DNA from 2 places in the Staphylococcus piscifermentans genome. Region 1 is predicted to be linked to the other one. Evidence: riboswitches for the same ligand, from Rfam matches in the RefSeq annotation. Region 1 holds a riboswitch; the other holds the start of a gene.
The links. A riboswitch is a leader RNA that binds a small molecule or an ion and turns the genes downstream of it on or off. The one in region 1 is predicted to bind S-adenosylmethionine.

Region 1 (5,590 bases):
GTGAATTAGCCCAAAGTGTCGGTAAAAGTCAAAGCTTTATTGCTAATAAGCTGCGTTTGTTGAAACTTGCACCTAAAGCGAAACAGAAACTTTCAGAAGGTAAGATCACTGAACGTCATGCGAGAGCATTACTCAGTTTGTCTTTTGAACAACAAGAAGAAATGGTTCAAACAATTGTGGATCAACATTTGAACGTGAAACAAACAGAAGCAAGAGTTAAGTCAATGGTTGGTCCTGAGAAAGTCAAAGCTCAGCCATTTCAGTTCGCTAAGGATTTAACGAACGCACGTGAAACACTTCAAAATAGTTTGGATAAAATAGAACAAAGCGGTATTCATGTGGAACAAAAAGAACGTGACCACGATGATTATTTAGAAATAAAAATTAAAGTTTATAAACGTTAAAAGTCATTCGCTATTAGGCGAGTGACTTTTTTATATTTATTTTAAAAAACTTAAACGGGGGTACACAATACGTCCACCCTTTTATATATAATGAAAGTGTATGTTAACAAATAATAAAAGGGGAGAAAAACAATCATGAAAATCAAACATCTATTTTCTGCTACAGCAGCACTCGCTATTTTATTAGCAGGATGCGGATCACAAGAGAAAGCAGACAACGATACTAAGCATGAAGAAAAGACTAAAAAAGATGATAATCAAAAAACTGAGAAAAAAGAATCAAACTCAAAATCTACATCAAGCTCAACTGGTACAAATCAAACTAATGATAATTCTGAATCGAAAAAAGAATCAAACTCAAATGTTAAACCTGTAAGCCAACTTACACCTCAAGAAAAGGTCGCTTTAGCATTATATGCACCTAAATCAGCTGAATTTACTGTTACTCCAAGTGAGTTATTGAATCATAGTTATGTTCAAAATGGAAATGGAGGAAATATTCAACGTACGATTCAACAATTAAAATTATCAAAAGTTGAAGATGTACCTCGGTATATTCCAAATGCACCTCAAAATATGACTTTTTATGATTCAAATGATTCTAAAGCGGCTTCAGTTGTTGTTATTGGTATCAGTGATACACAAGTATTGATTTCAGGCACACAAGGGATTAATCCGTATCAACAGCTAGTAAATATAGGTGGATTATATGATGTGAAAGATCTTTATAATCAATATAAAGACCGAAATTTCCAACAAGTAGCAAATCTTATTACCTTTAGAGAATCAGCTGAACCTGCACCAAAAGAGGATAATTCAAGCAGTGACAACGAAAGCAGTTCATCAGATTCTGGAGAAAAAGTAACTCGTGCTAATGTAATCGATAAAGTGGAAGACTACGAAGGTCACAAGTTAGATACGAGTACTTATACGTATAAAGAGCCTGAACAAAAGAGTGATGGAAGCTGGGGCTTCTCCTTTGTGGATAAGTCAGGTGATCTTGCGGGATCTTATATAGTACATTCAGATGGATCGGTAGAAAAATTTGATGCAAAAGGTCAACCTGAATAGGGGGACAACAAGAGATGAAATTAAAGTATTTGTTTGCCGCTTCTGCGACTTTAGCACTTTTGCTTTCAGGATGCGGACATGGCGATAATAAATCATCAGACAACAAAGAAGACACTCAACAAGAAACAAAGCATAAAGATGACAAAACTTCTGAAAAACAAACCAATAAAGAAGGATTTTCAGAAAAGAATAGTGGGAATGATAATTCCGAATCAGAAAAAACATCTGATAATTCTAGTAATACCAAAAGTTTTAATCAACTCACTAACAAAGATAAGATTGTACTCGCAATGTTTGCAGTGGGACATTCAAAGTATGCAGAAACAACCGTTTCTGCAGAAGAACTATTAAATCATAGTTATGAGAAATGGGATGGACTTGATAAGGCGCAAAAATCAATCCAACATATTAAATTCCAAAGAACATTTGATGGTCAAGTACCAGGACAGCCTTCTAATATGGATGTTTATGAGTCATATGAATCAAAAGGCAACTATCTTACGATGATGGCTATGACAGATTCGCAGATTATTATTATGCCTGAAAAAGGAACAAATACGTATCAACAATTACTAGATTACGGTGCGATTTATAATCTTAAAAATTTATATGAAAAATATATGGATAATCCAAACTTTTCAAAAGTGGCAAACATGACTTCGGTTAGTGAAACGCCTGAAGTAGGGACAAGTAGTAAGTCAGCTGCTAACTCGGATAGCGATACCAAACAAAGCACAAGTTCAAGCGGGACAGTGACGCGTGCTAACGTTATTGATAAAGTGGAAGACTACGAAGGGCACAAGCTAGATACGAACACTTATACGTATAAAGAACCGGAGCAATTAGAAGATGGCAAGTGGGGCTTCTCATTTGTTGATAAGTCTGGCAATCTTGCAGGTTCGTATATCGTTAATTCAGACGGTTCAGTAGAAAAATTTGATGCTAAAGGACAACCTGAATAATATTTATAAGACTCTGCAGCTAATGTGCTGTGGAGTTTTTATACATGTTACTCCTATAATTGATAAATGTCAGAATTTTTAGTACAATAAGAAACGTTAATTATATTAATCAGACTTATCAAGAGAAGCAGAGGGAATTGGCCCTATGAAGCTTCAGCAACAGAAGGTTATTAAGACTGACCTCACTGTGCTTCATCCAACAAGTACAACTTGAAAGATAGGTGCATATACATAGTGGGCTATATGTTGCTTATGCAGTGACATATAGCTTTTTTTGAAAAAAGTATGACGTATCTATCATTAATAAAAGGGGGACTAGGAATGGTGATGTCAAGAAGATTAGCGAAAATACCGGATAGTTATTTTGGAAAAACAATGGGAAGAAAAATTGAACATGGACCGCTTCCTCTCATCAACATGGCAGTAGGTATTCCAGATGGAGAAACACCCAAAGGAATTGTCGATGAATTTGCGAATGCTTTGCGTGTTCCTGAAAATCAGAAATATGGTGCGTTTCATGGAAAAGAGACGTTCAAACAAGCGATTGTCGATTTTTATCAACGTCAATACGGCGTTGAATTAGATAAAGATGATGAAGTATGTATCTTATACGGTACTAAAAACGGTCTGGTAGGCTTGCCGAATTGTATTGTAAATCCAGAAGATTATGTGCTACTGCCTGATCCTGGATATACAGATTATCTGGCAGGTGTTTTATTTGCAGATGCGCACCCCTATGCTTTAGAGTTGGATCCGCCGAATTACCAGCCAGATTGGGATAAAGTACCTGAAGATATCTTGAAACAAACGAAGCTCATCTATTTAACTTATCCGAATAACCCGACAGGTTCCACAGTGACCCAAGAAGTGTTTGATGAAGCGGTTCAAAAATTCAAAGGAACACAAACTAAAATCGTGCATGATTTTGCTTATGCAGCCTTTGGATTTGATCATAAGAACCCGAGTATCTTGCAGTCAAAAGATGGAAAAGAGGTAGCTATAGAAGTCTACTCTCTGTCTAAAGGTTATAATATGTCAGGCTATCGCGTCGGATTTGCGGTAGGGAATAAAGACGTTATACAAGCATTGAAAAAGTATCATACACATCACCATGCAGGTATGTTCGGTGCATTACAAGATGCTGCTACCTTTGCTTTAAATAATTATGATGATTTTTTAGAACAACAAAGCGAAGTGTTCAGAAAACGTCGAGACCGCTTTACTGCTATTTTAGATGAAGTTGCTATTCCATATGAACCTATGACAGGCGGTATTTTCTTATGGTTAAAGACACCTGAAGGTTATACTGGAGAACAATTTGTGGAATTTCTATTACAAGATCAGTCTATATTAGTTGCACCAGGTATCCCATTTGGTGATAATGGCAATCATTATGTACGTGTCTCCCTTGCATTAGACGATGAACAATTAGATGAAGCGGCGAAGCGGTTGAAATCACTTAGCACTATGTATAAAAAATAACTATAAATTAAGATCAAACAGAAACTACATTTTAGGCGGTTTAGCCACATATTATAATTGTAAGAAGTTATAAAAGGTGCTATTATATAGGTGTAATAAAAAACACTCAGGCATCCTGGTAAAGAAGACTGAGTGTAAAAATGTTAGGCGTATGGTCTGAGCCATATTCTACCTTAGGCTTATTGAAATAGTCGATTATGTTCTCAGCATAATCGGCTATTATTTATTGTGTTTTTTTAACAACAAATAAGCAGTAACTGTTAAAGTTACTGTGTAAATCACTTTGAAAGTTATAAGCAACTCTACTTGTAAATTCACAACTATGTTCATAGGATCACCTCAGATCTACCACAGGCGTTTAGTTAAGCCCTTGAGGTAGAACATAGGCACCAACAAGCACGAACATTTTTATGGAAAAATTATACCACATTTTAAAAGGCAGAGTAACACTTTATATTTTTATTGTTGATTAAAAATATATTTGTATGGATGATAGAACTAAAACGAAAGATTAGAGTTCTTTTGTTTTTGGATTCATATAAAAATATATTTTTTGCAACCAAAATAAGCGGGTGGTATTATATGAGTATAATAGATTGATTTGTATATTAATATTTTAATAAGTATATGGAATCATCTTATCTTATTGAAATAGTCGATTATGTTGCGAGCAAAATCAGCTATTTTCATGTCTTTCTTTGACAATAAATAAGCAGCGACTGTTAAAATCACTGTGCAAACTACTTTGAAAGTTACAAAAGCACAACGAAAAAAATGAGAGGCGAGACAACGAAAGTTGTTTCATCACTCATTTTTTTACTACATATAAATTTTAGAAATAATCTTCAAAAAAAATAGAACACTGGATATCAGGCTTCAACACTCACGGGGTGGTGGGAGGTGCTGCTTGATATCCAGTGTCTTCTTTTTATAATTAGTAAAAGGAGTTATGTTATTGCCGTTTATCGGGAAATGGCAATAAAATGAATTTCAGTATACATCCCTATCGGGTGAAGATGCATACCAGATAATGAAAAGATGTTCTTAATCGGGTTTAAGAACAGTGGCGATTCATGCCCCAATTCCTGTGGACCCAGGGCATGTAGCCAACATATTAAGTTCACTCATAATGGCTGCATATAATGGATGATCGCGTGTCCATTATTGCTTATCTGGAGTGATCGCAAATGCTCGGACAGGGAATCCGGGAGCATCTGCGGGTTTAGGGCTGATTGTATAAATTACCGCACCTCTTTCAGGGAGTTGATCAAGGTTTGTTAATAGTTCAATTTGGAAAGTATCTTGTCCTAAGACATACCGTTCGCCGATTAAGTCGCCGTGTTTCGCTACATCAACAGATGCATCAGTATCAAATGTCTCATGACCTATGGATGTCACACCACGTTCTTCAAGTAAGAATTGTAATGCATCTAATGCCCATCCTGGAGAGTGAGGATTGCCTTCAGCATCTTTATTCTCGAATTGTTCAACGTTCGGCCAACGTTTCGACCAGTCACTGCGGAACACAACGAATGAATCAGGTTCGATACGGCCATGTGCCTCTTCCCAGTTCAATAAATCTTCACGTGTAAGACGGAAATCAGGATTTTCGGCTACTTCTTTAGAATAGTCGAGCACGATGAGGGGCAATACTAATTCTTTTAAATCGAG
Region 2 (5,590 bases), 820 kb from region 1:
CAAGCAACTTCAAAGCAGCCAAGCTGTTCAAGCGGAGTTTATGAAAATACGCCAACAGCTTGTATTGAAAGTACACATTCCGAAATGCAATCTGCCTTATTTTATCAGTTTCCTAAGTTTTCATAATTACCCTATTTATCAAGTCTTACCATTATCTCAAAAAGAATTTATATTCCAAACTGATTCAAATATTGAAGCGATGATGCATTTCAAATTGAAAATTGATGGTTTGCAAGATGTTTTTATCAAAGATAAAATTATCGACATCATGCAATATATGTCACATCAAGAAGATATTAATTATATCTTAACTTCCCAATATATTGATATTTCTTGTACGCCTCAGGTTATTTCAAAATTAATTCATGCGCTAGCTACAAAAAACATTGATGTTTTAGGTGCAAACTATCGTCCGAAAGTCTCTCAATATAAACACAGCACTATTTCTTAGTAACAAAACATTATATTGAGCGTAACAAAATTAAATGCAGCATTCTTAAATGGCTTTAAAAGTGTTACTCATCGCTTTTGAAGTCTTTTTTCATCTTCACTAATTATTTTTTATGGAAGCGTTGTCTTTTTGTAAAGTTAATATTAAAATAATATTAATGTTTTGTAAAAAGGAGGCGTTTCTATGTTTAATTTTTTAAAACCCCCTTCTCCTCGACAACCATTGCCGAGCGATGAAGTGGACCATACATATAAAAAATTAAGGTTACAAGTATTTTTAGGAATTTTTATCGGTTATGCAGGCTATTATTTATTGCGTAAAAACTTTTCATTAGCTATGCCTGATTTAATTGATCAAGGCTTCAGCAAAGGGGAATTAGGTATTGCCTTATCTGCTGTGTCTATTGCTTATGGTTTTAGTAAATTTGTGATGGGAATGGTCAGTGACCGCAGTAATGCCAGGATTTTCTTAAGTTTAGGGTTGATATTGACAGCGATTGTAAACTTGCTCTTAGGTTTTGTGCCTTTCTTTACTTCAGGCATACTGATTATGTTTATCATGCTCTTCTTGAACGGTTGGTTCCAAGGTATGGGTTGGCCGCCGTCCGGACGTGTTTTAGTACATTGGTATAGTGTCAGCGAGCGTGGTAGTAAAACTGCTTTATGGAACGTTGCACACAATGTCGGCGGCGGTTTAATGGCACCGATTGCCACATGGGGAATCTCAATGACTGCTCTGTATAATTTCGGTTATTTAAAGGGCTTTGAAGGTGCATTTATTTACCCTGCATTATTTGCGATTGTGATTGCAATTATTGCTTTCTTCTTAGTTAGAGATACACCGCAATCTCAAGGACTTCCACCTATTGAGGTCTACCGCGATGATTATCCTAATGCTTCAAAAGAAACTATGGAGACTGAATTGACTACGAAAGAGATTCTCTTCAAATATGTATTGAACAATAAGTGGGTATGGGCTATTGCCTTTGCCAACATCTTTGTCTATTTCGTACGTTATGGAGTACTGGATTGGGCGCCAGTGTATCTTAGTGAAGAAAAACATTTTGATATGAAAGCATCTGGTTGGGCTTACTTCTTATATGAATGGGCTGGAATACCTGGTACATTGTTGTGCGGTTGGCTATCAGATAAATTATTTAAAGGACGTCGTGGACCTGCTGGATTCTTCTTTATGTTAGGTGTAACGATTTTCGTGCTTATCTATTGGTTGAACCCTGCCGGCCATCCTTGGATTGATAATCTTTCCTTAGTGGCAATCGGTTTCTTAATCTATGGTCCTGTGATGTTGATTGGGTTGCAAGCACTTGATTATGTTCCGAAAAAAGCTGCCGGAACAGCCGCCGGACTTACTGGATTATTCGGTTACTTGTTCGGTGCAGTGATGGCGAATATTATCTTAGGATTTGTCGTTGATCATTTTGGTTGGGATGTTGGATTTATACTGCTTACTGTTATCAGTATACTTGCAATGTTGAGCTTTATCTTAACTTGGAATAAACGTGGTCAAGAAACAGTTTAATAGATAAAAAGAAGCGGTACATGCTCACTACAAAGTGGCGTACCGCTTCTTTTTCTTCTAATTTTTAAAATTCTTCTTGTTCTTTCTGCATTTCCGTCAAAATATCTTGCAGCTTAATAAACATGTTCTCAAAGCCATGCGCTGTTGAGTCATGATATTCTTTTTTCTGCTGCTTATATTCTAAGGTAGTCCAGCGTCGTTCTTTCGGAACAACAGCAGTATATCGGAAATTCATTTGTGTAATGTCAGCACCTGGTTCACGTTCAAAGATTTCAACTTCGATGGTATCTTCTTTGTCGCTTAATTCAGGCATGCCGATAGTCATCACAATACGATTCGGTGCTTCTAGTTCTTGGAAGACACCTGTAATTTTATTCATCTTGCCATTACGTTCATCAACGATTTCGTAACGTCGCCCTTCTTCAGGAATCAAGTCGATGGACTTATTAGTTCGATTAGAAGTCATAAACCAACGTCTCATAATATCGGCATCTGTCCACGCTTGATAAATCAATTCAGGATTAATACGCATTAATCGCTCCAACGAAATGACCACTACGTCATTTTCTATGTTATATCTTGCCACTCTGTCGTCACCTACTTTCACACTTAACCTTATTTTAACGTATTTCTAGTGCATAAGACAAAATAATCGTCCTCTATCTGCTTCACTTCATGCACCGTTTTGTTAGTTTTGCAACAAGATTACTTTAACATTTTTCTTGTGTGGAAGTAAAAATTAATTATGCCTCTTTCCCAGCTTTCTTTTTATTTAATCTAGGAAGGTTAAAGATGATTGCCACTAATCCACTTAAGCCGAGCATTACCGGATAAATGGAATAAGGCATCAGCATAAAGGGTGAAACACCGGCTACTCCAGCTGCAGCAATGACTTGCGGACTGTAAGGTAGTAAACCTTGGAAGCAGCTGCCGAAAATATCTAGAATACTGGCGGACTTTCTAGGGTCGATATCATATTCATCCGCAATGTTTTTAGCCAACGGACCGGCCATTAAAATAGAAATCGTATTGTTGGCTGTAGAAATATCTGCGGCACTGACTAAACTTGCAATCCCAATTTCGGCGCCACGTCTGGATTTCACACGGCTTCGTACAAAGTTCAGCAGCCAAGTAATACCGCCATAGTGCTGGATTAAACCAATTAAACCACCGATCATCAAAGCAATAATGGCAATATCTTCCATACCGATCATACCTTCAGAGGCCGCTTTCAAGAATTTAATCCAATTGAACGATCCATCTAATAAGCCGATAATTCCTGAAAGCACAGTCCCTCCAATTAACACAATAATTACATTGACGCCAATCAGAGCTAAAATTAATACTAATAAGTAAGGAATAACTTTAATCAAGTCATAGTCATAATTCTTTGCGCTGTTGATGCTTGCGCTATGCGTTAAGATGCCCAAGATGATCATTGAAAGTATCGCACCTGGCAACACAATCCGGAAATTCACTTTAAACTTGTCGCTCATGCGTGTATGTTGCGTACGCACCGCTGCGATGGTAGTGTCTGAGATCATCGATAAATTGTCACCGAACATCGCACCGCCTACTACAGTCGCCATGGCAAGTGCGGAAGGAATGTCCGTTGCTTGGCTGATACCAAATCCTACCGGTGCAATAGCGGCTACTGTCCCTACTGAAGTTCCCATCGAAATCGATACAAACATACAAATGACGAATAATCCGATAATCAGCAAGTTGCCGGGGATTAAGGATAATCCAAGGTTAACAGTTGATTTTACGCCTCCCATATCTTCAGTTACTTTTGAAAAAGCCCCTGCAAGTACAAATATCAAGACCATCAGAATAATATTGGAATGGCCTGCTCCTTTAGTAAAAACTTCTACTTTCTCAGCAAATTTTTGTTTGCGATTCATCAGCAATGCCACAATGACTGCAATCGTAATCGCGATATTTAATGGCATTTTAGTAAAGTCTCCTGTAATAATGCCGACGCCTAAAAATAAACCGACGAAGACAATTAAAGGTATCAGTGCAAAAGCATTACCTTTCTTTTTCTCTTCAGCCATCTTCTACTCCACACCTCTCATTTCATAAATAAAAAACCTTTTTTCTGCGCTAAGAAAAAAGGATAAATATATCAATTCTTATCTCTTAGCAATCGATTGCTACGGGACTTGGCACACGCGTTTCCATGTTGCCGAGGCTTCAAAGTGCCCTTCACTCCACCTCTCTTGATAAGCACTATTTATTTTTAAATTGTGAATCTTTTTAAACTTATCACGCTCAACGGCTTGCGTCAATTATCTGAAGGTTAACTTTTGTTAAGCATTTATTCAGTCGGTCGTTGAATCGTAAATTCTTCGCCTAGTTTCACATAATCGTTTCCTGCTAAACGTCCTACAGGCTGCAAGGCTTGCACATTAATCTTGAATGGATCCATATAAACCGCATCGTCAATATGATATTGTACCACGCGTCCGATGATTAAATCGTTACCTGTTTCATCATCGCCTAATTCAATGAGACGGTCTAATTTGCATTCGAAGCGGATACTTGCCCCTTCAATTGCAGGGACGTCGACTACAGTGGAAGGAATTGTTTTAAAGTCTGTCCGTTTTAATTCATTTTCTGTCGGTGCAATAGGTGCGGCTGTTTGGTTGATTCCTTCAATCATGGAAAGTTGTGAAATATGCACCACAAACTCACCCATCGTCTCAATGTTGACAGATGTATCTTTGCGTTTGCCGTTCATACGTGCCGTCGAAATCATAATCATCGGCGGTTCACTGCTTACTACATTAAAAAAACTGAAAGGCGCTGCATTAAGATTGCCTTCTTTATCTTGAGAAGTCACGAAAGCGATAGGACGCGGTAATACGCTTCCGCTCAATAATTTATAATTATCTTTCTGCGTTAACTCGTTTGGATCGAATTGTTTCATACGCTCACCTCATTTTATTTATAATTGGTAGTTTTATAGTAGGAAAAATCAGCTCTAATTGCTAATGACTTGTTCATGATGACTCGCCCTTCCCCATTCAAAAACCCCCGGCTTCTGTTGCCGAGGGGGAAATAGTTAAGACGGGGCTGCGCTTCTAAGGTTTCTTTTCCAGAGCAGCAGTTTAATTAATTTGTTTACCGCCTGTTACACCATAGACTTGTCCTGTTGTATAGCTGGATTCGTCTGAGGCTAAAAGAACGTAGGTGCTGGCTAATTCAACAGGTTGACCTGAGCGTCCCATCATGGATTGTTGACCGAATTCTGGAATTTTATCTTGCGGTTGTCCACCTGAGATTTGTAATGGTGACCAGAATGGACCTGGCGCGACTGAATTGACACGGATGCCTCTTTCGATTAATTCTTTCGCAAGGCTCTTAGTCAAGGAAATAATCGCTGCTTTGGTTGCGGCATAGTCATGCAATAATGGATTCGGATCGTAACCTTGAATAGAAGTTGTTGTTGTAATTGTACCGCCTGGTTTCAAGTATTCTAAAGCCTTTTGCGTAGTCCAGAAGATGGGATAGACGTTCGTTTCAAAGGTATTCGTGAAATCTTCTGTTTTGAAGTCTTCGAATTTCTCATGGTATTGCTGATAGCCTGCCACCATT

Region 2: another riboswitch for S-adenosylmethionine. It lies ahead of CKV71_RS03390 (Na+/H+ antiporter NhaC family protein); the one in region 1 lies ahead of CKV71_RS12250 (aminotransferase class I/II-fold pyridoxal phosphate-dependent enzyme).

What each region holds. Positions count from the first base shown of each region.
Region 1 is NZ_LT906447.1:2,601,801-2,607,390, reverse strand. Features, by position in the region: gene noc (nucleoid occlusion protein) at 1-404, shown strand, start outside; gene CKV71_RS12260 (hypothetical protein) at 540-1,475, shown strand; gene CKV71_RS12595 (hypothetical protein) at 1,490-2,437, shown strand; SAM riboswitch class I at 2,550-2,661, shown strand; gene CKV71_RS12250 (aminotransferase class I/II-fold pyridoxal phosphate-dependent enzyme) at 2,759-3,919, shown strand; gene CKV71_RS12245 (cyclase family protein) at 5,081-5,590, opposite strand, start outside.
Region 2 is NZ_LT906447.1:810,731-816,320, reverse strand. Features, by position in the region: gene CKV71_RS03405 (hypothetical protein) at 1-451, shown strand, start outside; gene glpT (glycerol-3-phosphate transporter) at 635-1,990, shown strand; gene CKV71_RS03395 (SRPBCC family protein) at 2,055-2,576, opposite strand; gene CKV71_RS03390 (Na+/H+ antiporter NhaC family protein) at 2,734-4,047, opposite strand; SAM riboswitch class I at 4,123-4,222, opposite strand; gene CKV71_RS03385 (flavin reductase family protein) at 4,311-4,922, opposite strand; gene CKV71_RS03380 (SDR family oxidoreductase) at 5,104-5,590, opposite strand, start outside.